2 regions of the Thauera sp. SWB20 genome follow, and region 1 is predicted to be linked to the other one. Evidence: predicted binding sites of a transcription regulator. Region 1 holds the regulator's gene; the other holds the start of a gene.
The links. Region 1 encodes HrcA, which represses chaperone genes, less so after heat shock. Its sites were predicted from a motif close to TNTTAGCACTCNNNGNCNNNGAGTGCTAANA; they were not measured.
Positions count from the first base shown of each region.

Region 1 (15,181 bases):
CTCGAGACCGTTCGAAAGGTGGCGCATGCCCATGCACGCGGCGCGCGCGCCCTCGATGGTGGTGAAGATCGACACCTTTGCGGCGAGCGCGCTGGTGCGGATCGAGCGCGAGTCAGCGATCGCCTGGCGCTTCTCATCGACGGTGTTGATCACCAGCACGATCTCCTCGTTCTTGATGATGTCGACGATGTGCGGACGGCCCTCGTTGACCTTGTTGACCACGCCAACCGGGATCCCGGCGGCCTCGATCGCCGCTGCGGTGCCGCGGGTGGCCACCAGCGCGAAGCCCATCTCGTGCAGCTCGCGCGCGACCTCGATCGCGACCGGCTTGTCGGTCGGACGCACGCTGATGAACACCGTGCCCGCGGTTGGCAGGCGCACGCCCGCGCCCATCTGGCTCTTCACGAAGGCCTCGGCGAAGCTGCGGCCCACGCCCATGACCTCGCCGGTGGACTTCATCTCGGGCCCGAGGATGGTATCCACGCCGGGGAACTTCACGAACGGGAACACCGCCTCCTTGACCGAGTAGTAAGGCGGAACGATCTCACCGCTGACGCCCTGCTCGGCCAGGCTCTGACCCGCCATGCAGCGCGCGGCGATCTTGGCCAGCGGCAGCGAGCAGGCCTTGGAGACGAAGGGCACGGTGCGCGAGGCGCGCGGGTTCACCTCGAGCACATAGACGACCGCATTGTCGCCCTCGCCCTGGATCGCGAACTGCACGTTCATCAGGCCGACGACCTTCAGCGCGCGCGCCATGGCCTCGGTCTGGCGGCGCAACTCGTCCTGCAGCCTCGCCGACAGGGTATAGGGTGGCAGCGAGCAGGCCGAGTCGCCCGAATGCACGCCGGCCTGCTCGATGTGCTCCATGATGCCGCCGATCATCACCTGCTTGCCGTCGGACAGCGCATCGACGTCCACCTCCGTGGCGTCGTTGAGGAAGCGGTCGAGCAGCACCGGCGACTCGTTCGAGACCTTGACCGCCTCGCGCATGTAGCGCTCGAGGTCCTTCTGCTCGTGCACGATCTCCATCGCGCGGCCACCCAGCACGTAGGACGGGCGTACCACCAGCGGATAGCCGATCTCGGCCGCGAGGCGCACGGCTTCGGCGGGCGTCCGCGCGGTGCGGTTGGGCGGCTGACGCAGACCGAGCTCGACGAGCAGTTGCTGGAAACGCTCGCGGTCCTCGGCGGCGTCGATCATGTCGGGGCTGGTGCCGATGATCGGCACGCCGTTGGCTTCGAGCGCCTGCGCGCGCTTGAGCGGAGTCTGGCCGCCGAACTGCACGATCACGCCGACCGGCTTCTCGATGTGCACGATCTCGAGCAGGTCTTCGAGCGTGATCGGCTCGAAGTACAGGCGGTCCGAGGTGTCGTAGTCGGTGGACACCGTCTCCGGGTTGCAGTTGACCATGATGGTCTCGTAGCCATCCTCGCGCAGGGCGAGCGCCGCATGCACGCAGCAGTAGTCGAACTCGATGCCCTGGCCGATGCGGTTGGGACCACCGCCGAGCACCATGATCTTCTTGCGCTCGGTCGGCATCGCCTCGCACTCGTCCTCGTAGGACGAATACAGGTAGGCGGTGGAGGTGGCGAACTCGGCCGCGCAGGTGTCGACGCGCTTGAACACCGGGCGCACGCCCAGCGTATGCCGATGCAGGCGCACCGCGGTCTCGTCAGCATTGAGCAGCTTGGCCAGGCGGCGGTCGGAGAAGCCCTTCTTCTTGAGCTCGCGCAGCTCGGCGGCCTGCAGCGCCTTCAGCGAGCGCCCGGCGAGCGCCTTCTCGGAGAGCACGATGTCCTCGATCTGGGCGAGGAACCAGGGGTCGATCTTGGACAGGTTGAAAACCTGCTCGAGGCTCATACCCTCGCGGAAAGCCTGGCCCACGTACCAGATGCGCTGCGCGCCCGGGCTGGCGATCTCGTGCTCGAGATCCTCGCGGTCGGCCTCGACCTCGTCCAGGCCATACACGCCGACCTCCAGCCCACGCAGCGCCTTCTGGAAGGATTCCTGGAAGCTGCGGCCCATCGCCATGACCTCGCCCACCGATTTCATCTGGGTGGTCAGGCGGTCGTTGGCCTGGGGGAATTTCTCGAACGCGAAGCGCGGGATCTTGGTGACGACGTAGTCGATCGAAGGCTCGAAGGACGCCGGGGTGGCGCCACCGGTGATGTCGTTGCGCAGCTCGTCGAGGGTGTAGCCCACCGCCAGCTTGGCCGCGACCTTGGCGATCGGGAAACCGGTGGCCTTGGAGGCCAGCGCCGACGAACGCGACACGCGCGGGTTCATCTCGATGACGATCATGCGACCGTCCTGGGGATTGATGGCGAACTGCACGTTCGAGCCGCCCGTGTCCACCCCGATCTCGCGCAGCACCGCGATCGAGGCGTTGCGCATGATCTGGTATTCCTTGTCGGTGAGCGTCTGCGCCGGCGCGACGGTGATCGAGTCGCCGGTGTGCACGCCCATCGGGTCGAGGTTCTCGATCGAGCACACGATGATGCAGTTGTCGGCGCGGTCGCGCACGACCTCCATCTCGTATTCCTTCCAGCCCAGCAGCGACTCCTCGATCAGCAGCTCGTTGGTCGGACTCGCCTCGAGGCCGCGCTTGCAGATCTCCTGGAACTCTTCCATGTTGTAGGCGATGCCGCCGCCGGTGCCGCCGAGCGTGAAGCTCGGGCGGATGATCACCGGGAAGCCGATGCCACCCTGGACCTGGAGCGCCTCTTCCATGCTGTGGGCGATGCCCGAGCGCGCGGAGCCGAGACCGATCCTGGTCATCGCGTCCTTGAACTTGAGGCGGTCCTCCGCCTTGTCGATCGCCTCTTCCGAAGCGCCGATGAGCTCGACGCCGTACTTGGCGAGCACGCCGTGGCGACCGAGGTCGAGCGCGCAGTTGAGCGCGGTCTGGCCGCCCATGGTCGGCAGGATCGCGTCGGGACGCTCCTTGTCGATGATGCGCTCGACCACCTGCCAGGTGATCGGTTCGATGTAGGTGACGTCGGCCGTCTCCGGGTCGGTCATGATGGTCGCCGGGTTCGAGTTGACCAGGATGACCTTGTAGCCTTCCTCGCGCAGGGCCTTGCAGGCCTGGGCGCCGGAATAGTCGAACTCGCAGGCCTGGCCGATGATGATCGGGCCGGCGCCGATGATCAGGATGGTCTTGATGTCTGTACGTTTCGGCATTGTCTTGCCTCGATGATTCCTCGACGCCGCGACTGTCGCGCGCGTCAAAAACTGGGGGGCAGGCCGCAGCCTGCCGCGGGCCGGGTTACTTGGCGGCTTCCATCAGACCGATGAAGCGGTCGAACAGGTAGGCGACGTCATGCGGCCCGGGGCTCGCTTCCGGGTGTCCCTGGAAGGAGAAGGCGGGCACGTCGGTGCGCGCAATCCCCTGATTGGTGCCATCGAACAAGGATACGTGCGTCACCTTCAGGTTCGCCGGCATGGTCGCCGGATCGACCGCGAAGCCGTGGTTCTGGCTGGTGATCAGCACTTTGCCGGTGTCGAGATCCTTGACCGGATGGTTGGCGCCATGGTGACCGGTGGGCATCTTCATGGTCTTCGCGCCCGAGGCCAGCGCCAGCAGCTGGTGGCCGAGGCAGATGCCGAAGGTCGGCATGCGCGCGGCGACGAGCTCGCGGATCGCGGCGATCGCGTAGTCGCAGGGCTCGGGGTCGCCGGGGCCGTTGGACAGGAACACCCCATCCGGATTCAGCGCCAGCACTTCGGATGCCGGCGTCTGCGCCGGCACCACCGTGAGGCGGCAGCCGCGCTCGACCAGCATGCGCAGGATGTTGTACTTGACGCCGAAGTCGTAGGCGACGACGTGGAAGCGCCCGTCGGCGCGGTCGCTGTAGCCGCTCCCGAGCGCCCACTCGGCCTGCTTCCATTCATAGCGCTCGGCGACACTGACGACCTTGGCGAGGTCCATGCCCGCGAGGCCGGGAAAGGCGCGCGCCTGGGCCACGGCAGCCTCGGCGTCGAGCGCCTGGCCCGCGGCCGCAGTGACGATGCAGCCCGCCTGCGCACCCTTCTCGCGCAGCACGCGGGTGAGCTTGCGGGTGTCGAGGCCTGCGATCGCGACCACCTTCTCGGCGCGCAGGTAGGCGTCCAGGCGCTGGGTCATGCGAAAGTTGGACGGCAGGATGGGCAGGTCGCGGATGACCAGACCGGCCGCCTGCACGCGCGAGGACTCGATGTCCTCGGGGTTGATGCCGGTGTTGCCGATATGCGGATAGGTCAGGGTGACGATCTGGCGGCAATAGCTCGGGTCGGTCAGGATTTCCTGATACCCCGACATCGAGGTGTTGAACACCACCTCGCCGACCGTGCTGCCAACCGCGCCGATACCCTTGCCGTGGAAGACGGTTCCATCGGCGAGCGCAAGAAGGGCGGGCGGGAATGCACTCACGAGAAGCTCCTGGAATCTGCTTGGGAAGTCATGCGGGCACGCGAACGACGCGCCCGATATGTACAAAAAGCGGGACGGGCCTCCGGGCCGATCCCGCTTCGAAAACCTTTCAATTGTATATTTCCGGCGGATTCAAGGCAAATCGCCCGCGCACCTTCGCTCACCTGCCGCAGGCCGTTTCTTCCCGCAGAACCTCGCCGAGCAGCTCGATCTCGCGCGCCGCAAGGCCCGCCTGGCTGGTCAGCGCGCGCGGATCGCCCGCCGCGGCCAGCTCCTCCAGACGGCGCGCGGCATCCACCGCACGCTGCGCCGAGAACACCCCGACCGAGCCCTTGATCATGTGCCCGAGCTCGCGCAGGCGCGCGAAATCCATGTCGGCGGCGCCCTTGTGCAAGTCGGCGACCGTGCGCGGCAGATCGCGCAGGAAGACCTCGACCAGTTGCTCGACCACCCCGTCCTCGCCTGCGAACATCGCGCGCGCGTCGTCGAGGCAGGCGATGCGGCGACGGTCGGCAGGATCGAGCTCGAGCAGGGTGATGTCGCCGGCGGCCTCGTCGGCATCCGCCGGACCCAGCACGCGCTCGATCGCGGCGAACAGCGCCTCGGGGCGGACCGGCTTGGCGACGTAGTCGTCCATCCCCGCCTGCAGGCAGCGCTCGCGGTCGCCCTCCATCGCGTGCGCGGTCATCGCGATGATCGGCACCGGCTTCCAGTCGCCCGCGAGCACCCAGCTGCGCCGCGCCTCGCGCGCGCGGATGGCCTGCGTGGCCTCGATGCCGCCCATCACCGGCATCTGCACGTCCATCAGCACCACGTCGAAGTGACGGTTGTCGATCGCCTCGAGGGCCTCCTCACCGTTGTTCGCCACCGTCACGCTGTGGCCGACGTGCTCGAGCATGCGCTTGGCCACGGTCTGGTTGACCGGGTTGTCCTCGACCACCAATACCTCGAGCACGCGCGCCGGCGGCTCCATCCCCACCGTGGAGCGCAGCTCGACCGGTGCGAGCTCGAAGGGCGGCGGCTCGGCAGCCTCGCGCTCGCCGCCCTGCGCCATGCGCAGCACGGCCAGCAGGTCCTCGGCCGAGAAGGGCTTGGCGAGGCGGTAGCCGAGCCCGAGCTCCTCGCAGCGCAGGGCATCGTTGCGCTGCGAGTGGCTCGCCATCATCGGAATGATGCGGTCCGGCCGCGGCCACGCGGCGGCGAAGCGCTGCGCCAGCGCGAAGCCGCCCGGCTCCGGCAGGTCCGCATCCATCAGCAGGAACGCGAAGGGATCGCTGCCGTCCGCGGCGCGCGCCAGCGCCTGCTCCACCGCCACGCCACTGCAGGCCGCCTCGGCACGCAGGGCGGCCTCCTGCAGGGTCGCGCACAGGAAATCGGCGAAGGCGGCGTTCGCGCTCGCCACCAGCACCCGCGTCCCGGCGAGTGCGCCGACGCGCAGCGGGGTCGGGTCGGCGACCGCGCGCAGCGGCAGGGTCACCTCGAAGCGGCTGCCCGCACCCGGCACGCTATCGACACCGATCCGGCCCCCCATCAGCTCGGTGAGCTGGCGGCAGATCGCCAGACCGAGGCCCGTGCCGCCGTACTTGCGCGTGGTCGAATTGTCCGCCTGCGAGAAGGCGCCGAAGATCGCCTCGAGCTTGTCGGGCGCGATGCCGCAGCCGGTGTCGCGCACGAGGAACTCGATGCTGGCCGCGCCGCCGTTGCGCTGGACGCAGCGCACGCGCACCTCGACCTCGCCGTGCTCGGTGAACTTGATCGCGTTGCCGATGAGATTCACCAGGATCTGGCGCAGCCGGGTGGGGTCGCCGCGCAGCACCGAGGGCACGTCGGGCGCGACGTCATAGTAGAGCTCCAGCCCCTTCTGCGAAGCACGCAGCGCGAGCGCGCGACAGGTCTCCGACACCACCGAGTGCAACGAGAAGTCGATCTGCTCGACGCTCAGGCGGCCAGCCTCGATGCGCGAGAAGTCGAGGATGTCGTTGATGATGGTCAGCAAGGCCTCGGCCGAGGACTTGACCGTCTGCAGGTACTCGCGCTGCTCGCCCGCGATCGTGGAGTCGAGCAGCAGGTCGGTCATGCCGATGATGCCGTTCATCGGCGTGCGGATCTCGTGGCTCATGTTGGCGAGGAAGTCGCCCTTGGCCCGGCTCGCCGCCTCGGCTGCCTCCTTGGCCTGGAGCAGTTCGATCTCGCGCAGCTTGCGCTCGGTGACATCACGGTAGGTGCCCTCGACGCGCGCCCAGCGCCCGTCCTCGCCGCGGCCGCTCGCGTTGCCGCACACCTCGATCCAGTGCCAGCTCGCGTCCTGCGCGCGAATGCGGATCTCCGCGCGCAGCTCGGCCGCTTCTCCGCCGAGGTGGGCGCGCAGCGCCTGCTGCAGCGCCGCCCTGCCCTCGTCGTCCACCAGCGCCATCCAGTCGCCCGCATCCCCTCCGTCGTAACCGAGCAGCCTGCGCCAGCGTTCGTCGAGCCGGATCGAGCCGCCACGCAGGTCCATGTACCACACGCCGGCACCCGCATTCGCCGACACCAGGTCGAGGTGCCGGCGCGCGCGCGCCAAGCTGCGCAGCGCCGCATCGCGCTCGGCGCGCAGGCCGGAGAGCTCCGCCTCGACGGAACCGGGATCGGGAGGACTCCCGCGCGATTCGGCCGCGCCGCTCATGGCAGGCCTCAGCGCAGGCCGAGCACGTCCTGCATGTCGTAGAGCCCCTTCGCACGACCGGCGAGAAAGCGCGCCGCCCGCATCGAGCCGAGCGCATAGGGCATGCGGCTGCCCGACTTGTGGGTGATCTCGATGCGCTCGCCGATGCCGGCGAACAGCACCGTGTGGTCACCCACCACATCGCCGCCACGGATCGTCGAAAAGCCGATGGTCTCGGCGCTGCGCTCGCCGGTGTGGCCCTCGCGGCCATAGACAGCGCAGGTCTCGAGGTCGCGTCCAAGCTCGCGGGCGACGACCTCGCCCATGCGCAGCGCCGTGCCGGAGGGGGCATCGACCTTGAAGCGGTGGTGGGCCTCGATGACCTCGACGTCGTAGCCCTCGGAGAGGATGCGCGCGGCGACCTCGAGCAAGCGGAACACCGCGTTCACGCCCACCGCCATGTTGGGCGCGAAGACCACGGGAACGTGCTCGGCAGCGGCGGCGATCGCGGTCTTGCCGGCGGCATCGAAACCGGTCGTGCCGATCACCATCGCCTTGCCGGCGGCACGCGCGAGCGCGAGGTGCGCGAGCGTGCCCTCGGGTCGGGTGAAGTCGATCACGCAATCGGCCGCGCCGATCGCGGCGGCGGCATCGTCGGTGATGAGCACGCCGGTGGCCACGCCGGCCATCTCGCCGGCATCGCGACCGATGAAGGGGGTGTCGCTGCGATCGAAGGCGGCGGCGAGCGCGACGCCCTCCTCCTTCAGCGCGGCCTCGATCAGCATTCTGCCCATGCGCCCGGAGGCACCGGCGATCGCGACTCGAATCTGGGACATCGGATTGTTTTCCTGCATCAATGGGCCGGCGCGGACGGCCGACCCGGGATGAACCCGGGCGCCGCCTCAGCGCGCGCTGGCGGGGGGGATCTCGACCACGCGCGAGCGCTCCTGCGCCGCCGCGGCGGGCGTACCCGAGGCGGCAGCGACGTCGCCCTCGATGCGGTCGAGCACGTCGCCCGTGAAGAACAGCGAGATCACGCGCTGCTGCGCCTCGCCACTGCCCGGGCGGAAGCGATAGACGTAGTCCCAGCGGTCCTTGCGGAACATGTCGACCACCAGGGGGGAGCCGAGCACGTAGCGCACCTGGTCGCGGGTCATGCCGCGGCGAAGCTGCGCGACCATCTCCTGGTCGACGTAATTGCCTTGGCGGATGTCGATCCGGTAGGGGTCGACCAGGCCGACAACGGAGTCGAAGGAGCAGCCTGCAAGCAGGCCGGAAGAGACGATGAGCGCAGCGAGGAGGGAACGCATGGGAGAGTGGGCGCCGGGATGCGACCGGGGTCGCAGTTCTCAGTTAGGGGCAAAAAATATAACATAGCCGCGATCGACGGCGCTCGACCGCCATTGCCGGAGACTGCCCGCGGGGGCTCCTGCCTGCTGCGGCGTACACCGTAACGGGCTGGCATCGACCTCCCGCGAGTCCCTGGACAACGGTCGGCCAAACGGCCTTCGCAGGCTCCCGCAACCCGATCTCCCGCAAGTCAACCTCATCCAGAGCCCATGTCCGACAACTCCAGGAACCTGAAAAGCATCGGCCTGAAGGCGACCTACCCCCGCCTGAAGATCCTCGACCTCTTCCAGAGCTCGGAGCAGCGCCACCTGACCGCGGAGGATGTATACCGCACGTTGATGAACGAAGGCATGGACATCGGCTTGGCCACGGTCTACCGCGTACTGACGCAGTTCGAGCAGGCCGGACTGCTCGAGCGCCACTACTTCGAGTCGGGCAAGGCGGTGTTCGAACTCGCCGAAGGCGGCCATCACGACCATCTGGTGTGCATGCAGTGCGGCAAGGTCGAGGAGTTCTTCGACGCCGAGATCGAACGTCGGCAGAACCAGATCGCGCTCGAACGCGGCTTCGCGATCCGCGAGCACGCGCTCTACATCTACGCCGACTGCCAGCGCGAAAACTGCCCCAACCTCGGGCGCGAGAAGGACTGAAGCCGCGCCGGACCGAGGCATCGCGACGGATGCGCGCCAGCGCCGAGGGCGCGCGGACGACGCGGAAATCAGCGCCGGCCGAGCATCTCGGCCGCGTGTTCGCGGGTGGTCGCGGTGATATTCACGCCGCCGAGCATGCGCGCGACCTCCTCCACCCGCGCCGCGTCGTCGAGCGGCGCGACCTCGCTCAGCGTCTCGCCGCCCTGCTCGCGCTTGGCGATGCGCCACTGCCAGTCCGCGCAGGCCGCCACCTGGGGCAGGTGGGTGACGCAAAGCACCTGGCGATCCTGCCCGAGGCGGGCGAGCAGCTTGCCGACGATCTCGGCGACGCGACCGCCAATGCCCACGTCCACTTCGTCGAAGATCAGCGTGGGCACCGCGCTGTCGCGGCTGGTGATGACCTGGATGGCCAGCCCGATGCGCGACAGTTCGCCGCCGGAAGCCACCTTGGCGAGGCTGCGCAGCGGCTGGCCGGCATTCGCGGCAACACGGAACTCCACCTCCTCGACGCCTGCCGCGGAGGGTGCGCAAGGTGTGAGCGCGACCTCGAAGCGGCCACCCGCCATCGCCAGGTCCTGCATCGCGGCGGCGATCTCCTCCGACAGCCGGCGCGCGGCGGGGAGGCGCGCCGCGGTGAGCTCGGCCGCGACGGACTCGAAGGCGGCCCGCGCCGCCTGCGCCGCCGCGGCAAGGCGCGCCGGATCGGCGGTCGCTTCCAATGTGTCCAGGCGCTCGCGCCACTGCTGCGCGAGCGCGGGCAGCTCCTCGGGCTGGACGCGATACTTGCGCGCCGCCTCCATGACCGCGGCGATGCGGCGCTCGAGCTCGGCGAGACGTCCCGGATCGAGGTCGAGCCGGTCACGATAGCGGCGCAGGGCGTGCAGGGCCTCGTCGGCCTGGATGGCGGCGGCGGAGATCAGTTCGCGCACATCCGCCAGCCCGGCGTCGAAGTCGGCCAGCGCGGCGATGCGGCCGTCGAGGCGGCCCAGCACGGAGCACACCGCAAGTTCACCCTCGCCGAGCGCCACCACCGCCGCCTCCGCCCCCTCGATCAGGCTCGCGGCGTGGGCCAGGCGAGCGTGCTCGGCATTGATCTCCGCCCATTCCTCGATGTCGAAGCCGACCTGCTCGAGCTCGCGCAGCTGCCAGGCGAGCAGCTCGCGCTCGCGCGCCGAGCTCGCCGAGTCGGCCTCCGCTTCGCGCTGCAGGCGCAGCAGGCGCTGCCACTCGCGGTGGCGCGCGGCCACCTCGGCGACCAGCGCCCCCGCGCCCGCCTGGGCGTCGAGCAGGGCACGCTGCGCGTCGGTGCGCAGCAACGCGTGGTGGGCGTGCTGACCATGGATGTCGGCCAGCCACTCGCCGGCGGCGCGCAGCTGAGCGAGCGTGGCCGCCACGCCGTTGATCCACGCGCGGCTGCGGCCGCCCATATCGATCGTGCGGCGCAGGATCAGCATGCCCTCGTCGGCGGGCAGTTCCTGCTCGACGAGCCAGGCAGCGAGTCCCTCGCCGGCGGGCAGGTCGAATTCGGCGGCCACGTCGGCGCGCTCGCGGCCGCTGCGCACCATGGCTGCCTCGCCGCGCCCGCCGAGCGCGAGCCCGAGCGCATCGAGCAGGATCGACTTGCCGGCGCCGGTCTCCCCGGTCAGCGCACCGAAGCCGGCGGCGAATTCGAGGTCGAGGCGATCGACGATGACGAAGTCACGGATGGTCAGGCGGCGGAGCATGGCAGCGGCGGTCGCGGGTGGGGTTGGGACGGGACGACGGGGCCTGAGGAGTGGCGGCGCGGAGATCGGGCGGCGGGTGCGCTCACACCCTCGGCGCCGCGCTCCAGTGCAGCTTCTGGCGCAGCATCGCGAAGTAGGAATAGCCCTCGGGATGCAGCAGGCGCAAGCTGCGGCTCGAGCGTGTCATGCGCACGCAGTCGCCCGCGCGCAGGTCGAAACGGGTCTGGCCATCGAAGTGCACCCGGGCGTCGTGCGGCGGCAGCAGCACGATGTCGATGCGGCAGGAGTCGGGCAGCGTGATCGGGCGTGCGGTGAGCGCGTGCGGGCACAGCGGCACCAGCGCGATCCCGCCCACGCTCGGGTGCAGGATCGGGCCGTTGGCCGACAGCGCGTAGGCGGTCGAGCCGGTGGGGGTGGATACGATCATGCCGTCCGAGCGCTGGGTGTAGACGAACTCCTCGTCGATCGACAGCTCGAACTCGATCATGCGCCCGAGCTCGCCCTTGTTCACCACCACGTCGTTGAGGGCGAGCGTGTGGAACACGCGTGCGCCGCCGCGCAGCACCTCGACGTCGAGCATGAAACGGTCCTCGGCGGTGAAGGCGCCGTCGAGGATCTCGGCGAGGCGCTCGGTGGCCGAGCTGCGCGCGATGTCCGTGAGGAAGCCGAGGCGGCCGAGGTTGACGCCCACCAGCGGGACGCCGTGCTCGATCAGCCGGCGCGCGGTGTGCAGCATGGTGCCGTCGCCGCCGATCACCACCGCGAGGTCGGCGCTCGCGCCGATATGCTCGTAGCTTGCCACCGGGAAGTCGTGGGCGCCGCCGATGGAACTCGCGGTGCCCTGCTCGATCAACACCGCAAGGCCGCGATCGCGCAGGAAGCGGGCGATCGACAGCACCGACTCGGCCACGTCGGGGCTCTGATATTTGCCGATGAGGGCAAGCGTGCGGAATGGCGTGCTCATGGGCGCCGATTAAACCACAATCGTCCCCGCGCTTGACACCGCCGCGCCCGCGCGCGGTGGCCCGCAGTGGCCAGCGCGGGCGTGCTTCAATAGAATCGGCCTCTCGACTCCAGGCAGCCATGAATCCGCTCGACGCACGCTCCCAGATCCTCCTCAAGACCCTGATCGAACGCCACATCGCGGACGGCCAGCCGGTCGGCTCGCGCGCGCTGTCGCGCTATTCCGGTCTGGAGCTGTCGCCGGCGACGGTGCGCAACGTGATGAGCGACCTCGAGGAGATGGGCTTCATCGCCAGCCCGCACACCTCGGCAGGCCGCATCCCGACCGCGCTCGGCTATCGTTTCTTTGTCGACTCGCTGCTCACCGTGCAGCCGCTCGAGAACGCCCGCGTGCGCGCCCTCGAAGGCCAGCTGCTGCCCAACCAGCCGCAGCGCCTGATCAGCTCGGCCTCGCACCTGCTCTCCGAACTCACCCAGTTCGCCGGCGTGGTGGTGGCACCGCGCAAGGACGCGGTGCGCATCCGCCAGTTCGAGTTCATCAGCCTGGCCGAAAATCGCATCCTGCTGATCATCGTCACCACCGGCGGCGACGTGCAGAATCGCCTGCTGATCACCCGGCGCGCCTACACGCCGACCGAGCTCAACGGCGCTGCCGCCTACCTCAACGAGCACTTCGCCGGCCTGTCCTTCGAGGAGATCCGCCGCCGCCTCGGCGACGAGCTGCGCCAGCTGCGCAGCGACATGAGCGAACTGATGACCGCGACCGTCGACGCCGGCTCGGAAGCCGCCGAAGACAACGCGGCGAGCTACGTACTTTCGGGCGAAACCAAGCTGCTCGACGTCGAGGACCTGTCGAGCAACATGTCGCAGCTGCGCGAGCTCTTCAGGCTCTTCGAGCAGCGCACCGGCCTGCTCCAGCTGCTCGACCTGTCCAACCGCGCCGAGGGCGTGCAGATCTTCATCGGTGGCGAATCCGGCCTCGCCCCGCTCGACGGCTGCAGCGTGATCACCGCGCCCTACGAGGTCGACGGCCAGGTGGTCGGCTCGCTCGGTGTCATCGGCCCCACCCGCATGGCCTACGACCGCGTGATCCCGATCGTCGACATCACCGCCCGGCTGCTCTCGAACGCCCTCTCCTCCAAGCACTGATTCCGGCGTGCGCCTGCCTTGCCGTGCGCACGCCCCCACCCGAGGACCACGATGCCCCGTTACCGGCCCGAACCGATCCACCGTCACGACAGCACGCCGCGCACCGGCGTGCTGCTGGTCAACCTGGGCACCCCCGCCGCCCCCACCGCCGCCGCGCTGCGTCCCTACCTCAAGCAGTTCCTTTCCGACCCGCGCGTGGTCGAGATCCCGCGCCTGGTGTGGTGGCCGATCCTCAACGGCATCATCCTCAACACGCGGCCCAAGGCCTCGGCACAGAAATACGCCAGCATCTGGACCGACGAGGGCTCACCGCTGCTGGTGCACACCGTACGTCAGACCAAGCTGCTCGCCGGCTATCTCGCCAAGGACGGCTACGACGGGCTCGACATCGATTACGCGATGCGCTACGGCGCACCCGCGATCGGCGACACCCTGGACGCGATGCGCGCGCGCGGCTGCACCCGCATCCTGGTGGTGCCGATGTACCCGCAGTATTCCGCGAGCACCACCGCCACCGTGGTCGACGAGGTCGGCCGCAGCCTGGCGCGCTGGCGCAACCAGCCCGAGATGCGCTTCGTGCGCAATTTCCACGACGACCCTGGCTACATCGATGCGCTGGTGAAGAGCGTGCGCGAGCACTGGGCGGCCAACGGCGAGCCCGAGCGCCTGCTGCTGAGCTTCCACGGCGTGCCGCGGCGCTCGCTCGATCTCGGCGACCCCTATCACTGCGAGTGCCACAAGACCGGCCGCCTCGTCGCCGAAGGCCTCGGCGTGGCACGCGAGCGCGTACTGGTCACGTTCCAGTCGCGCTTCGGCAAGGCAGAATGGCTCAAGCCCTACACCCAGCCCACCCTGGAACAGCTCGCCGCCGAGGGCGTGCGCCGCGTCGACGTGATGTGCCCGGGCTTCGTCGCGGACTGCCTGGAGACGCTGGAGGAGATCGCGCTCGAGTGCAAGGAAGCCTTCCTGGAGAAGGGCGGCCAGGCCTTCCACTACATCCCCTGCCTGAACGAGCGCGACGCCTGGATCAAGGCGCTGGCCGCGCTGGTGCGCAAGCACCTGGGCAACTGGCTGGAGATCGCCGCGCCGGACGCCGCCGCGCGCAGCGCCGCACTCGAGCGCGCACGCACGCTCGGCGCCGGGCAGTAGCAGCGATGCCCGCCCGCACAGACTGGCCGAAACAGCCCGGCTCGGAGGGATTCAGGCGGGTGCGGGCGGACTCCACCCGCAATTCATTCAGTAGTCGACGATCTGCAGGTCGTGCCCGACCGGCGCCGCGCGCACCGCACGCACCGCCGCGGGGGCGTGCTCGGCCGCCTGGCGCGACACCGCCGCAAGCCGGCGCACGGCGACGGTGCCAAGCTGGCGACGGAAGCGCTCCAGCACTTCCTCGCTCGCAAGCGCGAGCGCGGCGGGGTTGACTTCGAGATAGCTGAGCTCGTCGAGCGACACCGCGCTCAGCAGCTGCTTGTGCTCGAGCTGGTCGAGCCAGGCCTGCTCGCCGAAAACCTCGCCCGGCCCCACCTCCAGCACCCGCCGCCCGCCGATGGAGAGCTCGACCTTGCCCTCGAGCACGATCCCGAAGCGCTGATCGAGGTCGCCCTCGCGCATCAGGCCGAGGTCGCTGCCGACCTTGCGCCAGGCGCAGATCCGCATCACCTCCCACAGATCCACGTCCTCGAACTCGGTGAAGAAGGCCAGTTTGCGCAGGCGCGCGAAGCGCTCGGCGTCGTGGTGCACGTGACCTTCGTCGAGGATCTGGTAGCGGACCGCGGCGAGGTCCTTGGCGAACTCCGCGCCGTTGCGGTAGCGCGAGTAGAGGTCCTTCTCGAGCGCCTTGCGGATTACCGCGTCCATCTGCTCGGGCACGTCCGGGTTGAGCTGCGAGACCGAGGGCGGATCGGCGTTGATGATCTTATAGACGAGCTGCGCCGGATTGCTCGCGCGGAAGGGCAGCCGCCCGGTCAGCATGTGGAACAGCAGCACGCCGAGCGAATACAGGTCGGTCTTCTGGTTGAGCGGATAGCCCTTGATCTGCTCCGGGCTCATGTAGGCCGGGGAGCCTACGCCCATGATGAAGGTCGAGTCGGTGTCGAGCTTCTTGTTGATGTTGAGCGCGAGGCCGAAGTCGGTGATCTTCACGTTGTCCTGCTCGTCGACCAGGATGTTCGCCGGCTTGATGTCGCGGTGCACGATGCCCTGGCGGTAAGCGTGGTCGAGCGCCATGCAGCACTTGAACACGATCCCGATCGTGCGATGGATGGGCAGCAGGTTCTGGAAGCTGCAGTAGCGC
Region 1 is NZ_JTDM01000020.1:568,889-584,069, reverse strand. Features, by position in the region: gene carB (carbamoyl-phosphate synthase large subunit) at 1-3,183, opposite strand, end outside; gene carA (glutamine-hydrolyzing carbamoyl-phosphate synthase small subunit) at 3,269-4,411, opposite strand; gene PO78_RS16460 (response regulator) at 4,572-7,073, opposite strand; gene dapB (4-hydroxy-tetrahydrodipicolinate reductase) at 7,082-7,888, opposite strand; gene PO78_RS16450 (outer membrane protein assembly factor BamE) at 7,955-8,362, opposite strand; gene fur (ferric iron uptake transcriptional regulator) at 8,612-9,052, shown strand; gene recN (DNA repair protein RecN) at 9,121-10,776, opposite strand; gene PO78_RS16435 (NAD kinase) at 10,859-11,740, opposite strand; gene hrcA (heat-inducible transcriptional repressor HrcA) at 11,860-12,888, shown strand; gene hemH (ferrochelatase) at 12,940-14,037, shown strand; gene PO78_RS16420 (serine/threonine protein kinase) at 14,125-15,181, opposite strand, start outside.

Region 2 (15,181 bases), on a different contig from region 1:
GCCTTCCGCGCCGAGGTCGCCGCGAACGGCGGCTGGCCGGCGGGACTGGAACGCCTGGCGGTCGCGCTGACCGCGCTCGCCGAGCGCGCTGCGGGCACGGGGACCGAGGCTTGAAGGGCGGCGTGATGCAGCGCTCGATCGACCTCGGTGCGGCCAGCGTGGTGGTGCGCTCGCCGCTTCGCGAGTTCAATGCCCAGCTCGACCTGCTCTACCGCGACCATTCGCAGGCAGGGGACAGCGGCTTCGCGGACGTGCGCGTCGCGCTGCTCCCCGGGCCGCCCTGGCGCGTGTGGGGCCCGCAGGTACGCCTGTGGTCGGAGGCCTCCTGCCCCTTCGACCCCTACCCGCTCGACAGCGCCCTGCCTCTTTTCGAATGGGGCACCAACTGGCTGCTGGCGCAGCGCCTCAACGCGCATGTGCTGCTGCATGCAGGCGTGGTCGCGCGCGAGGACCGTGCCCTGATCCTTCCCGCCGCACCGGGCTCGGGCAAGAGCACGCTGACCTGCGCCCTTCACCTCGCAGGCTGGCGCTTCCTCTCGGACGAGTTCGGGGTGCTGGATACCGAATCCGGACTGCTGCACCCCCTGCTCAAGCCCGCAGCGCTGAAGAATCGCTCGATCGACATCATCGGCGGCCAGCCGGGCGCGGTCCTCGGCCCCGTCTTTGCCGGTACGCGCAAGGGCGACGTGGCGCACTTCGCACCCGACCGTGCGAGCGTAGCAGCACGCCGCCGGCCGGTCACACCCGCGCTCGTGGTGTTCCCGAGATATCGCGAAGGCGCAGCCCTGCGCTGCGAACCGGTGCGCCGGGCGGAGGCCGCGATGCGGCTGGGGCTCAACAGTTTCAATTACCGCAAGCTCGGCCCGGTCGGCTTCGACGCCATCCTCCGCCTCGCGCGCACGGCCCCCGCCTGGGAGATCGAGTATGGCGCGCTCGCCGACGCCCTCCCCTGCATCGAGCAGCTATTCGGAAAAGCCTCATGAGCACGCATCCGGCGGCCGACTGTGCCCTGCTGCTGCGCGGCCTTCACGAAGCCCTCGAGATCCCGGAGGCGCGCTGGGATCGGGTGCTGCGGCTCGCGCGCATGACCGGCCTGCATGGCCGCCTCGCCGCCGCCAACGCGGACAATCCGACCGTGTCGGAGCGGGTCCGCCGCCATCTGCTGTCGGCGACGAGGATGGCGGACTTCAGCGCGCGCATGCTCGACGCCGAGCTGCGCGACGTGGCCCCGCTGTGCGGCGGCGATTTCCCGGTGATCGCCCTGAAGGGCGGCGCCTACGCACTGCAGGCGCTCGGCTTCGCCCGCGGCCGCTTCGTCTCCGACATCGACCTGCTGGTGCCCGCACGCGCCCTGCGCACCATGGAGGCGAGGCTGCACGCCGCGGGCTGGGAGAGCGCGGCGCTGGACCCCTACGATGAACGCTACTACCGCGACTGGAGCCACGAGACGCCCCCCCTGCGCTTCCCGGGCCATTTCCTCGAACTCGACCTGCATCACGCGATCACGCCGGTGACCGGGCGGCGCCATTTCGATCCGGCGCCGCTGTTCGACGAGAGCTTGCCGATCGCCGGCAGCCGCTTCCGCGTGCTGTCGGCGCGGGACCAGGTGCTGCATGCCTGCGTGCATTGCTTCCAGGACGGCGATCTCGCCCTGCGCGTGCGCGAGATCGCCGACATCGACGGCCTGCTGCGCAGCTTCGCCGGCACGACGGGCTTCTGGCCGGGCCTCGTCGAGCGTGCCAATGCGCTCGGGCTGGGCCGTCCGCTCTGGTATGGGCTGCATTTCGCCCGCAGCTGGATGCAGACGCCGGTCCCCCAGGAGGTCCTGAGCGCCCTTCCCGGCCCCGCCGCCGTACTCCGCCGGCCGATGGAGGCCTACATCTCGCTCGCCCTGCTCCCGCCCGACCCCGATCGGCCACCCGGCCTGTCGGTGCGATTCGCGCGGCGGCTGGCACTCGCGCGCTATCACCTGCTGCGCATGCCCCTGCACATGCTCCTGCCCCACCTCGCGCGCAAGGCCTGGTTGCGCACACGCCGCCGCACACCCGACGGTGCGAATGAAAACGCCGGCGGCGGACCCTGAAAACGGGTCGGCAGCCGGCGTTCCACGACGAAGGTCGTCGCGCGGGATCAGTCCTCGCCGACGAGTCCGGCGTCCTTGAGCATCTGCTGCAGTTCGCCGCTGTCGTACATCTCGCGCATGATGTCGCTGCCACCGACGAATTCGCCCTTGACGTAGAGCTGCGGGATGGTGGGCCAGTTGGAGAATTCCTTGATGCCCTGACGGATCTCGGGGTCGGCAAGCACGTTGACCGCGAGCACCTCGCGCACGCCGCAGCCCTTGAGGATCTGCACCGCGGTGGAGGAGAAGCCGCACTGCGGGAACTGGGGCGTGCCCTTCATGTAGAGCACCACGCCGTTGTTGGTGACCTGATCGCGGATGACGTCCTGGATGTCCATTCTGGAAACCTGAAAAAGTTGAGTTAAACAGTCGGGAAATAATAGGCGTTGCGCGCCGCCAGCGTCAACGCGAATCGCGCGTTGCGCGCCCCAGCCAGCGCCCCCCCGAGACGCGCTCGATGCCGGCGAGGTCGGCCCACGAGGCGATCGCGGCAAAGCCGGCGTCGGCGAGCAGGCCGCGCGCCGACGCCGCCTGGTCGTAGCCGTGCTCAAGGAAGAGCCAGCCGCCATCGACCAGGCGTGCCGGCGCGCCGGCGACGATCTCGGCGAGGTCGTCCAGGCCCTGCGGCCCGGCGGCGAGCGCGCCACGCGGCTCGAAGCGCACGTCGCCCTGCTCGAGGTGCGGGTCGCCCGCAGCCACGTAGGGCGGATTGGACACGATGAGCTCGAAGTGCTCGTCGCCGAGCGCGCCGAACCAGTCGCTCTGCACGAAGGAGACGCTCGCGCCCAGCCTGGCGGCGTTGGCCATCGCCACCCACAGCGCCTCGCGCGAGCGGTCGAGCGCGACCACCTCGGCCGCCTCGAGCTCGAGCGCCAGGGTCACCGCGAGCGCCCCGCTGCCCGTGCCGAGGTCGAGCACGCGCAGCCCGCGCCGTCCGGGAAAGTGCGCGAGCGCGAGCTCGACCAGCAGCTCGGTCTCGGGGCGCGGGATCAGCACCGCCGGGGTGACGAGGAACTCGCGCCCGTAGAACTCGCGCGTGCCGGTGAGATAGGCTACCGGCTCGCCGGCGGCGCGGCGCTCGACGAGGGCGCGGTACTCGGCCCAGTCCTCCGCAGCAAGCTTCTGCTCCGGCCACGCCACCAGACGCGCGGCCGGGCACTGCAGCACGTGGCGCAGCAGCACGCGCGCGTCCATCTGGTCGATGCGCGCGCGTGCCCAGGCGAGCGCGCCGGCGATGTCGATCCCGTCGGCAGACGGCGCGGCGGGACTCATGCATCCTCCCCGAGTGCCGCGAGCAGGTCGGCCTGGTGCTCGAGGGTGAGCGCGTCGACGATCTCGTCGAGCTCGCCCTGCATCACCGCATCGAGCTTGTAGAGGGTGAGGTTGATGCGGTGGTCGGTCACCCGCCCCTGCGGGAAGTTGTAGGTGCGGATGCGCTCGGAGCGGTCGCCGCTGCCGACCAGGCTCTTGCGCTGCGCGGCCTCGGCGCTCTGTTGCGCGCGCACCCTGGCGTCGTACAGGCGCGCGGCGAGCACCGCCATGGCCTGCGCCTTGTTGCGGTGCTGCGAGCGATCGTCCTGGCACTCGACGACGATGCCGGTGGGAATGTGCGTGATGCGCACCGCGGAGTCCGTCTTGTTGATGTGCTGCCCGCCCGCGCCCGAGGCGCGGAAGGTGTCGATGCGCAGGTCGGCGGGGTTGATGTCCACCGCCTCGACCTCGTCGGCCTCGGGCAGCACGGCGACCGTGCAGGCGGAGGTGTGGATGCGCCCTTGGGTCTCGGTCACCGGGACACGCTGCACGCGGTGGCCGCCGGATTCGAACTTGAGCTTCGAATAGGCGCCGTTGCCGACCACGCGGGCGATGACCTCCTTGTAGCCGCCGAGGTCGGATTCGCTCGCCGACACGATCTCCACCTTCCAGCGCTGGCGTTCGGCGTAGCGGGTGTACATGCGCAGGAGGTCGCCGGCGAACAGCGCCGCCTCGTCGCCGCCGGTGCCGGCGCGGATCTCGAGGAACAGGTTGCGCGCGTCGTTGGGATCGCGCGGCAGCAGCGCGCGCTGCAGCTCGGCCTCCAGCGCTTCGATGCGCGCCTCGCCCTCGGCAAGCTCGAGTTCGCCGAGCTCACGCATCTCGGGGTCGGCGAGCAGCTCGCGCGCGGTCGCGCAGTCGGCTTCGGCCTGGCGATGCTCGCGGTACAGCGCCACCACCGGCTCGATCTCGGCGCGCTCGCGCGAGAGCTCGCGGAAGGCGTTCATGTCGCGCGCGCCCTCCTCGGAGGCGAGCGTGCGGTCGAGCTCTTCGAGCCGGTTTGCGAGGTGTTCGAGTTTGTCGCGGATGCTCTGCTTCATGACGGAGGAAGGACGCGCACACGCCGCCGGCGGGCGGCGGCCTGCGGAGCCGTGCGGCTAGTGGGAATCGCGGGACAGGTTGAAGAGCTCGCGCACCACGCGGCCGGCTTCGACCTTGTGCTCGCCCTCGGCCTGGTTCAGGAAGCGGGTGGGGCCGTGCATCAGCTTGTTGGTGAGGCCGTGCGACAGCGCCTCGAGCACGCGCTGCGGGTCCTCGCCCTTGGCGAGCAGGCGCACGGCGCGCTCGAGCTCGGCCTGGCGCAGGCTCTCGGCGTGCTCGCGCAGCGAACGGATCACCGGCACCGTCTCGCGCGCCGACATCCAGTGCAGGAAGCCATCAACCCGGCTGGCGATGATCTGCTCGGCCTCGATCACCGCCTGCTGGCGCGACTCCATGCCGGCCTCCACCACCTGGGCGAGATCATCCACGGTGTACAGGAAGATGTCGTCGAGTTCGGCGATCTCGGGCTCGATGTCGCGCGGCACGGCCAGATCGACCATCACCATCGGGCGATGGCGGCGCGCCTTGACCGCGCGCTCGACCATGCCCAAGCCGACGATGGGCAGCGGCGCAGCCGTACAGGACACGACGACGTCGAAACGCGGCAGCGCCTCGCCAATCTGATCGATGCGCATGGTGGTGGCGCCGAAGCGGTCCGCCAGGGCCCTGGCACGCTCCTCGGTACGGTTAGCCACCGCCATGGATTTGGGCCGAGCGCCGCCGAAGTGGGCGGCACAGAGCTCGATCATCTCGCCCGCGCCGATGAAGAGCACGTGCTGGTCGGCAACGCGCTCGAAGATGCGCTCGGTCAGATGCACGGCCGCAGCGGCCATCGACACCGTGTTGGCGCCGATCGCGGTGGTCGAGCGCACCTCCTTGGCCACCGCGAAGGTGTTCTGGAACAGCTTGTGCAACAGCACGCCCAGGGTGCCCGCCTCTTCGGCGTAGCGCGCGGCGTCCTTGACCTGGCCGAGGATCTGCGGCTCGCCGATCACCATCGAGTCGAGCCCGCTCGCCACCCGGAAGACATGGCGGATCGCGTCGCGCTGCGGGTAGGAATACAGGTAGGGCGAGACCTCGGCGAGCGCGAGGCGGTGGAAACGAGCGAGCCAGTCGGCCGCGTGCTGGGGCTGCTCGGCGGCGAAATAGAGCTCGGTGCGGTTGCAGGTCGACAGGATCGCCGCCTCGCGCACCGAATCCGTATGGGCCAGATCGTGCAGCGCCTGCCCCATGCGCTCGGGCTGGAACGCGACGCGTTCGCGGATGACGAGCGGCGCGGTGTGATGGTTCAAGCCGAGGGCGAAGAGTTGCATGCGGGAGGGGGGTGGGACGGAGCGAGCCGGATTATAACACCGCGCCTGCGCCCCAAAATTGAGCCGGAACAGCGACTTCTGGCCGCAAATTGACGCCGCAAAGCAAATGGGCCGACACTCGGTCGGCCCATCGGGATTCTGGTGGCCAGTCGCGGAATCGAACCACGGACACGCGGATTTTCAATCCGCTGCTCTACCAACTGAGCTAACTGGCCAACGAGGTCCGCATTATAGCCAGTCTTTTTCCTTTGTCAAAGGGTTTGGCGAAAATGCCCGAAAAGCTCAGCCCAGGGCGTCGTGATCGCCCTGCACCTGCCGCGGTGGCTGCAGGTGGCTGCGCGGGAAGACCACGCGGGCGAGCGTGCCGCGTCCGCCCGGGCCGGCGTCCAGGGTGACGGTGCCGCGGTGCAGCTCGGCAATCTCGCGCACGATCGGCAGGCCGAGGCCGGAGCCATCGACGCCGCTGCCGAGCACGCGGTAGAAGCGCTCGAAGACGCGCTCGCGGTCGGCCTCGGGGATGCCGGGACCGTTGTCCTCGACCTCGAACACCGGTGAGCCGGCGTAGCGCGTGCGCGCGGTGACGCTGCCACCGCGCGGGGTGTACTTGATCGCGTTGTCGACCAGGTTCTTCAGCATCTCGCGCAGCAGCACCGGGTTGCCCTCCACGCGCAGGGCCGTGTCGCCCGCCTCGACACCGAGGTCGATCCGCTTGGCCTGCGCGCGCGGATAGAGCTCCAGCGCCACCTCGCGCACGATCGCATCGAGGTCCACCGTCTCCACCGCGTAGAGCTTCTCGAAGCTCGCCTCGGCGCGGGCGAGCGAGAGCAGCTGGTTGATCAGGTGGGCTGCGCGGTCGGTGCTCTCGGCGATGCGGGTGAGCGACTGGCGCAGCTGGTCGGGGTCGGTCTCGTGCATGGCGAGGTCGGTCTGCATCTTGAGCCCGGTCAGCGGCGTGCGCATCTGGTGCGCGGCGTCGGCGATGAAGCGCTGCTGCGCCTGCAGGTTCTCTTCCAGGCGCGCCATCATGTCGTTGTAGGCGATGATGAGCGGACGCACCTCCTCGGGCACGCTGGATGGCTCGACCGGTGACAGGTCGGTGGGACGGCGGCGGCGGATCAGGCTCTGCAGCCGGTTGAGCGGCGCGATGCCGCGGCTCAGGCCCACCCACACCAGCACCACCGCGAGCGGGATGATGGCGAACTGCGGCAGCAGCACCCCGGTGACCACGCGCGAGGCGAGGTCGGTGCGCTTGTTGCGCGTCTCGGCGACCTGCACGAGCACGAAACGATCGGCCTGCGCAGGGTCGGGGCGCACGAAGCGCCAGGCGATGCGCACCTCCTCGCCCTGGATCATGGCATCGCGCAGCTGCACCTCCTCGCCGTCGACTGCGGACGAGGTCGGCATGGGCGGGATCTCGGCGTCGCCGCTGACCGTGACGCCATTGACGTCGGCCACCTGGTAGTAGACGACGTCGTCCTGGTCGGCGCGGAACAGCGCGCGCGGCGGCGCCGGAAAGCGCACCACCACCTGGCCGTCCTCGACCTCGACCAGGCGCGCGAGCGCGCGCACGCCGTCGGCGAGTGCGAGATCGTAGGGCTGGTTGGCGATGCTGTCGGCGACGTTGTGGGTGACGATGATCGAGATCGGCCACAGGAACAGCAGCGGCGCGAGCATCCAGTCGAGGATCTCGCCGAACAGCGAGTTCGGCGGCCCGGACTTGCGCGGCGCGTTTGCGCCGCGCGGCGCGCGCTCAGGCCTGGACTTTCGCCGCAGGGGCAGCATCGGGGTTTTCCAGGCAGTACCCCAGGCCGCGCACGGTCACGATGCGCACGCCGCTGTCCTCGAGCTTCTTGCGCAGGCGATGGACATAGACCTCGATCGCGTTGCTGGACACCTCCTCGCCCCAGCCGCACAGGTGGTCAACGAGCTGGTCCTTGCTGACCAGGCGGCCGACACGCAGCAGGAAGATCTCGAGCAGGCCGATCTCGCGCGCCGACAGCTCGACGAGCTGGCCGCCGATCTTGACCACGCGGTCGGCCTGGTCGTAGCTCAGCTGGCCGATCTCGATGCAGCGCGGCTGGCCGGTGCCGCGGCGGGTAAGCGCACGCACGCGCGCTTCCAGTTCGGGCAGGGCGAAAGGCTTGGTGAGGTAGTCGTCGGCACCGGCATCGAGCCCGCGCACGCGGTCGTCGACGCCATCCTGCGCGGTCAGGATCAGCACCGGCTGAGCCGACTTGCGCGCGCGCAGGCGCTTGAGCACCTCGATGCCGTTCATGCGCGGCAGGCCGAGGTCGAGGATGAGCAGGTCGTAACCCTGGCCCGCGAGCGCGGCATCCGCCTCCATGCCGTCCGCCACGTGATCGACTGCACAACCACCGCGCCGCAGGGCGCGACAGATGCCGTCGGCGATCACCGGATCGTCTTCCGCCAACAGGATACGCATAGCATTCCGGCTGTAAGTTGCTTGTAAGCGGAGATTCAGAGAATGTTTCCGCTGTTCTCCTTTTGCTCGGTCTTCGGGGACGTGGCTGCTGCGCGCAGCGGCGTTCCGGGGAGCGCCCGCCCATCTGGGCCGCGGCGCTCCCCACCGACTTTTACTCCCCGAATTAAATAATTATCCCACGCTTTGCGCAGTCGCAGGCAGCCTCCCCGGCGGCTGGACGCGGGACGGCTCGCGCCGTGCCGGAACCGATGGACGCAAAAAGGCCCCGCCGAGGGCATTCCTCGACGAGGCCTTGTTCGCTTGCAGCGGGCGGGAGGTCCGGCGGACCGGACCTTCCCGGGCAGGCAGTTACATGCCCATGCCCATGCCGCCCATGCCACCCATGCCGCCCATGTCGGGCATGCCGCCCATCGGCTTGTCCTCGGCCAGCTCGCCGACCATGCAGTCGGTGGTCAGCATCAGGCCGGCGACGGACGCGGCGTTCTGCAGCGCGGTGCGGGTGACCTTGGTCGGATCCAGCACGCCCATCTCGACCATGTCGCCGTACTCGCCGGTGGCGGCGTTGAAGCCGTAGTTGCCCGAGCCCTCGACGACCTTGTTCACCACCACGCTCGGCTCGTCGCCGGCGTTGGCGACGATCTCGCGCAGCGGCTGTTCCATGGCGCGCAGCACGATCTTGATGCCGGCATCCTGGTCGTGGTTGTCACCCTTGAGCTCGCCCAGCGCGGCGCGGGCACGCAGCAGCGCGACGCCGCCGCCGGGGACGATGCCCTCTTCCACCGCAGCGCGGGTGGCGTGCAGGGCGTCCTCGACGCGGGCCTTCTTCTCCTTCATCTCGACTTCGGTGGCGGCACCGACCTTGATCACCGCAACACCGCCGGCCAGCTTGGCCACGCGTTCCTGCAGCTTCTCGCGGTCGTAGTCGGAGCTGGCTTCCTCGATCTGCACGCGGATCTGCTTGACGCGCGCCTCGATGCGGTCGGCCTGGCCGGCGCCGTCGATGATGATGGTGTTTTCCTTGCCGACTTCGATGCGGGCAGCCTGGCCGAGGTCGTCCAGGGTGGCCTTCTCGAGGGTCAGGCCGACTTCTTCGGCGATGACCTGGCCGCCGGTCAGGATGGCGATGTCTTCCAGCATGGCCTTGCGACGGTCGCCGAAGCCCGGGGCCTTGACGGCGCAGGTCTTGAGGATGCCGCGGATGTTGTTCACCACCAGGGTGGCGAGCGCTTCGCCTTCGACGTCCTCGGCGATGATCAGCAGCGGACGGCCCGACTTGGCGACCTGCTCGAGCACCGGCAGGAGGTCGCGGATGTTGGAGATCTTCTTGTCGAAGAGCAGGACGAAGGGCTGCTCGAGGATGGCAACCTGCTTGTCCGGGTTGTTGATGAAGTAGGGCGACAGGTAACCGCGGTCGAACTGCATGCCCTCGACCACGTCGAGTTCGTTCTGCAGCGACTTGCCGTCTTCGACGGTAATCACGCCTTCCTTGCCGACCTTGTCCATCGCACGGGCGATGATGTCGCCGATGTCGCTGTCGGAGTTGGCCGAGATCGAGCCGACCTGGGCGATCTCCTTGTTGGTCGAGCAGGGCTTCGACAGCTTCTTGAGCTCGTCGATGGTGGCGACGACGGCCTTGTCGATGCCGCGCTTGAGGTCCATCGGGTTCATGCCGGCGGCGACGAACTTCATGCCTTCGCGCACGATCGACTGCGCCAGCACGGTCGCGGTGGTGGTGCCGTCACCGGCGATGTCCGAGGTCTTGGAAGCGACTTCCTTGACCATCTGCGCGCCCATGTTCTCGAACTTGTCCTTCAGCTCGATTTCCTTGGCGACGGAGACGCCGTCCTTGGTCACGGTCGGGGCGCCGAACGAGCGCTCGAGCACGACGTTGCGGCCCTTCGGGCCCAGGGTCACCTTGACCGCGTTGGCGAGGATGTTGATGCCGGCGACCATGCGCTCGCGGGCGGAATCACCAAACTTGACTTCTTTAGCTGCCATTCTTCAGAACTCCGGAATCGTTTCGATTAGGGTTGATCGGTGCGGGGGAGGCTCAGGCCTCGACCACGCCCATGATGTCTTCCTCGCGCATCACGAGGAGTTCGTCGCCTTCGACCTTCACGGTCTGGCCGGCGTACTTGCCGAACAGCACCTTGTCACCGACCTTGACGGCCATCGGACGGACCTTGCCGTCGTCGAGGATCTTGCCGTTGCCGACCGCGAGGACTTCGCCCTGATCGGGCTTCTCGCCGGCGCTGTCCGGGATCACGATGCCGCTGGCGGTCTTGCGTTCGGCTTCGAGGCGCTTGACGATCACACGATCATGCAGGGGACGAATCTTCATCGAGTTCTCTCCTAACTGAGGTTCAACTGTCTGGGTTGATGAAACACGCGGAACCAGTCCGCAGGAAAAGGATCTGCTGTGGCGATGGACGGGCTTGCACCCGTCGATCGAGGCTTGTTAGCACTCGACGCCAACGAGTGCTAATAATAGGGACGGGTCCAGAGGATTTCAAGTGCGCTTCCTGTTAACTTTTTTCTGCGCCGTGATGGCGCTCGCCGCGGCGCCCCTCCACGCCCAACGCCAACCTCCCCCCCTCGCCGCCTCCATGGACGCACGATGGAAGGGCGCCGCCTTCGAGGGCGACCGCGCCAGCCTCGCCCGCCTCGCCGCCGCCGGCGCCAAGGTCGTGCGCGTGTACCGCCAGTCCGACGCCTGGGTGCTCGACGAGGCGCACCGCCTCGGCCTGAAGGTGGTGATGGGGCTGTGGCTGGAGCACCCGCGCCACGGTTTCGACTACGCCGACGCGCGCGCCGTGCGCGCACAGGAAGACGCCCTGCTCGACTTCGTCGCCCGCCACCGCAAGCACCCTGCCCTGCTCGCCTGGGGCGTGGGCAACGAGATCGAGACCGGGGTCGCCGACCCGCTGCCGCTGTGGCGCGCGGTCGACCGGCTGGCCGCGCGCATCCGCGCGCTCGACCCCGACCACCCCACCATGATGGTGGTCGCCGACACCGGCATGGACGCCTTCCGCGCACTCGCCGGCTGCTGCCCCAACGTCGAGCTGCTCGGCATCAACGTCTACGCCGGTGCGGTGTTCGACCTGTCGCAGCGCCTGCGCGCGGCCGGCATCGCCAAGCCGGTGGTGGTCGCCGAGCTCGGCCCGCTCGGGCAGTGGCAGGCCGGGCGCAAGCCCTGGGGCGCGCCGGTCGAGCTCACCAGCACCGAGAAGGCGCGCTTCTTCACCGAGGCCCTCGCCTTCCTCGACCAGCAGGCGCAGATCCGCGGCGTCTTCCCCTTCCTGTGGGGCGCGAAGCAGGAACAGACCGCGACCTGGCACGGACTGCTGCTCGCCGACGGTAGCCCCACCGCGATGAGCGACGCTCTCGCCGCCGCCTGGGGGCGGCCGCAGCCCCGGCCCGCACCGCGCATCCGCGGCATCGGCATCGGCGCGGACGAGTTCGCCGCCGGCGCGGAGATCTCCGCCGGCATCGACGCGGTCGCCCACGACGGCAGCGCGCTCGCCGCCGAGTGGGCCGTGCACGCCGAGGCCACAGACCTGCGCAAGGGCGGCGATGCCGAGACCCCGCCCACGCGCATCGACGTGCGCGTGCTGCACGCCGATGCCGCCAGCGTGCGCTTCGTCGCCCCGGCGCAGCCCGGCGCCTACCGCCTCTTCATCACCGTGCGCGACCGCGAGGGCAAGGCAGGGACGGCGAACCTGCCGTTCCGGGTGAGGTAAACGAGGCCTCGCCCGCAGCAGCGTCGTCTCCCTCGCGCCTGCGGCTCTCGCACGTTCGTGCCCCCTCCTCCCGTGGGCGCACGGTGCCCGCCCCGCGCATTCCTCCCCGCTTGGTCCGCCGCCCCGCCCCGGGGTTAAGATGACTCGCAGAAGAACCCCAAGCGCAGGAGGCGCGCCCATGTCCGCTCCGCTCACGCCGCCGGCCCCCTTGCCCGTCGAGCGCCTGGCGACTCGCTGCGACCCGGCAGCGCTCGGCATCGAAACCTCCGCCCAACTGCCCGAGCTCGACGTCGCCCGCCTCCACGGCCGCGCGGTCGACGCGATCCGGCTCGGCCTCGACATCCGCGCCGAGGGCTACAACCTCTTCGTGCTCGGCGACCCCGGCAGCGGCCGCCACGAGCTCGTCCGCCGCCTGCTCGAGGACACGCGCGGCCGCGGCGATGCACCCGCGGACTGGTGCTACGCATGGAACTTCGCCAACGCCGCCCAGCCTCGGCTGCTGCGCCTGCCCTGCGGGCGCGGCCCGGCGCTGCGCGACGATCTGGCCCGCTTCGTCGAGGAGCTGGTGCCGGCGATCGGCGCGGTGTTCGAGAGCGAGGAGCACCGCAACCGCATCGAGGCCCTGCAGGAGGAGGCCAAGACGCGCGAGGAGAGCGCCTTGCGCAGCCTCGGCGACGAGGCCCAGAAGCTCGGCGTCGCGCTGCTGCGCACCCCGCACGGCTTCGCCTTCCTGCCGATGAAGGACGAGGGCAGCACGCTCACGCAGGAAGAATTCGAGCAGCTGCCCGAGGCACGCCAGCACGAGCTCGGCGAGCACATCCGCGCGCTGCACGAGCGCCTGCACCGCCTGATGAGCGATTTCCCGCGCTGGCGGCACGAGCTGCAGAACCGCATCCGCGACGCCGGGCGCGAGGCGATCCGCGCCACCGTCACCCACATGGTCGACGAATTGAAGGCGCGTCACGCAGACCTGCCCGAGGTGTGCGCGCATCTGGACGCGGTGCTCGCCGACGTCGTCGCCAGCGGCGAGTCGCTGCGCGCGACGCCGCACGCCGACGAGGACAGCGAGACGCTGACCTACACCGGCAGCATCAGCGTGCAGCGCTATCTGGTGAACCTGCTCGTCGCCAACCCCGCCGACGGCACCCGACCGATGGTGTACGAAGACCACCCCACGCTGCAGAACCTGGTCGGCCGCATCGACCACCTGGTGCACATGGGCACGCTGGTGAGCAACTTCACCCTGATCCGCGCCGGCGCCCTGCACCGCGCCAACGGCGGCTTCCTGGTGCTCGATGCGCTCAAGCTGCTGTCCCAGCCCTTCGCCTGGGAGGGGCTCAAGCGCGCGCTCAAATCCGCACGCCTGCGCATCGAGTCGCTCTCGGAGCTGATCGGGGTGACCGGCTCGGTGCAGCTCGAGCCCGAGCCGATGCCGCTCGAGCTCAAGGTGGTGCTGATCGGCGATCGCCTGACCTACTACCTGCTCGGCCGCTACGATCCCGAGTTCGCCGCGCTGTTCCGCATCAACGCCGACATGGAGAGCGAGATCGAACGCTCCGCGGACAACACCGCCGCTTACGCCTGCCTGCTCGCCACCCTGGCGCGCCGCGCCGGCCTGCCGCCCTTGTCGGCGCCGGCGCTGGCGCGCCTGATCGAGCACGCGGCGCGCCTCGCCGCCGACGCCGAGCGCCTGAGCGCGCGCACCCAGCCGCTCGACGACCGCCTGCGCGAGGCGGCCCACTTCGCCCTCGCCGCCGGCGCCGCGCGCATCGAGCGCGAGCATGTGGACGCCGCGATCGCGGCCCACCGGCGCCGCCACGAACGCATCCGCCTCGGCCACCTCGACCAGATCCTGCGCGGGCAGTGGCTGATCGACACCGCGGGCAGCCACGTCGGCCAGGTCAATGGCCTGGCGGTGGTGCCGCTCGGCGAAGACAGCTTCGCCCACCCGCAGCGCATCACCGCCACGGTGCGCGCCGGCGCCGGCGAGGTCATCGACATCGAGCGCGAGGTCAAGCTCGGCGGGCCGATCCACTCCAAGGGCGTGCTGATCCTGTCCGCCTTCCTCGCCGCACGCTTCGGCTGGATGCTGCCGCTCTCGCTCAAGGCGAGCCTGGTGTTCGAGCAGTCCTACGGTGGCGTCGAGGGCGACAGCGCCTCGCTCGCCGAGCTGGTGGCCCTGCTCTCGGCGCTCTCGGGCGTGGCGGTGAAGCAGTCGCTCGCCGTGACCGGTTCGGTGAACCAGTTCGGCGTCGTGCAGCCGGTAGGCGGGATCAACGAGAAGATCGAGGGCTTCTTCGACCTGTGCGCGGTGCGCGGTCTCGACGGCCGCCAGGGCGTGCTGATTCCGCGCGCCAACGTCTGCCACCTGATGCTGCGCGACGACGTGGTCGAGGCGGTGCGGGCCGGGCGCTTCGCCGTGTGGGCGGTGGCCGACGCCGACGAGGCGGTGGAGCTGCTCACCGGCGTGGCGGCGGGCGTGCCGGACGAGCAGGGCAGGATGGCTGCGGGCTCGATGAGCCGGCGCGTCGTCGAGGGCCTGCGCAAGCTGGCGAGGATGCAGCGCGAGTTTGCGCGGCGGGGACACGAAGACGACGCCGACGCGGCCGGGCATCGAGGCCGGCCGCACGCATCCTGACGCAGGTGGCGCGCGCCGAGAGCGGGGTCGGCACCGGCCGGACGTTTGCGGCCGTTCGGGCGATCGTCGTCGGGCTCAGCCGGCTCGCCGGCGCGCGTCGCGCAGGTACGCGACCAGGTCATTCACCGTCGCGAGCTTGCGATAGTCCGCCTCGGGAATCTCGACCGCCAGCCGCCCGGCAAGACCGACCAGGAAGTTCAGCCAGTCCATCGAATCGAGGTCGACCTGCTGGCGCAGCGGGCGCTCGGGGCGCAGCCCGGCCTCCTCGATTTCCGGAGCGATTTCCTTCAGCGTTGCGATGACGATGCTGCGCAGTTCGGTGTCGTCCATGGCGGTTCCGTCCGGAATGGGAGTTCACAGTTCCTCCGGCCGCTGCAGCAGCTCGCGCAGCTCGGCGAGGAACAGCGCGCCGCGGTGGCCGTCGGAGACGCGATGATCGGCGGCGAGGCTGGCGGTGACGACGGGCATCACGCACAGCTCGCCGCGGTCCTCGCGCACCCAGGGCCGCGGCGCGATGCGGCCGAAGCCGACGAGGGCGACCTGGGGCGGATAGATCACGCCCGCCACCGCCTC
Region 2 is NZ_JTDM01000015.1:194,460-209,640, forward strand. Features, by position in the region: gene PO78_RS06965 (hypothetical protein) at 1-114, shown strand, start outside; gene PO78_RS06970 (HprK-related kinase A) at 126-983, shown strand; gene PO78_RS06975 (nucleotidyltransferase domain-containing protein) at 980-2,083, shown strand; gene grxD (Grx4 family monothiol glutaredoxin) at 2,131-2,460, opposite strand; gene prmC (peptide chain release factor N(5)-glutamine methyltransferase) at 2,525-3,394, opposite strand; gene prfA (peptide chain release factor 1) at 3,391-4,473, opposite strand; gene hemA (glutamyl-tRNA reductase) at 4,531-5,787, opposite strand; tRNA gene PO78_RS07000 (tRNA-Phe) at 5,927-6,002, opposite strand; gene PO78_RS07005 (sensor histidine kinase) at 6,070-7,569, opposite strand; gene PO78_RS07010 (response regulator transcription factor) at 7,538-8,230, opposite strand; gene groL (chaperonin GroEL) at 8,579-10,228, opposite strand; gene groES (co-chaperone GroES) at 10,281-10,571, opposite strand; gene PO78_RS07025 (glycoside hydrolase family 2 TIM barrel-domain containing protein) at 10,837-11,970, shown strand; gene PO78_RS07030 (Lon protease family protein) at 12,149-14,608, shown strand; gene PO78_RS07035 (acyl carrier protein) at 14,684-14,938, opposite strand; gene PO78_RS07040 (dihydrolipoamide acetyltransferase family protein) at 14,963-15,181, opposite strand, start outside.
Region 2: the regulator HrcA is predicted to act here: its motif matches at 10,687-10,717, upstream of groES (co-chaperone GroES).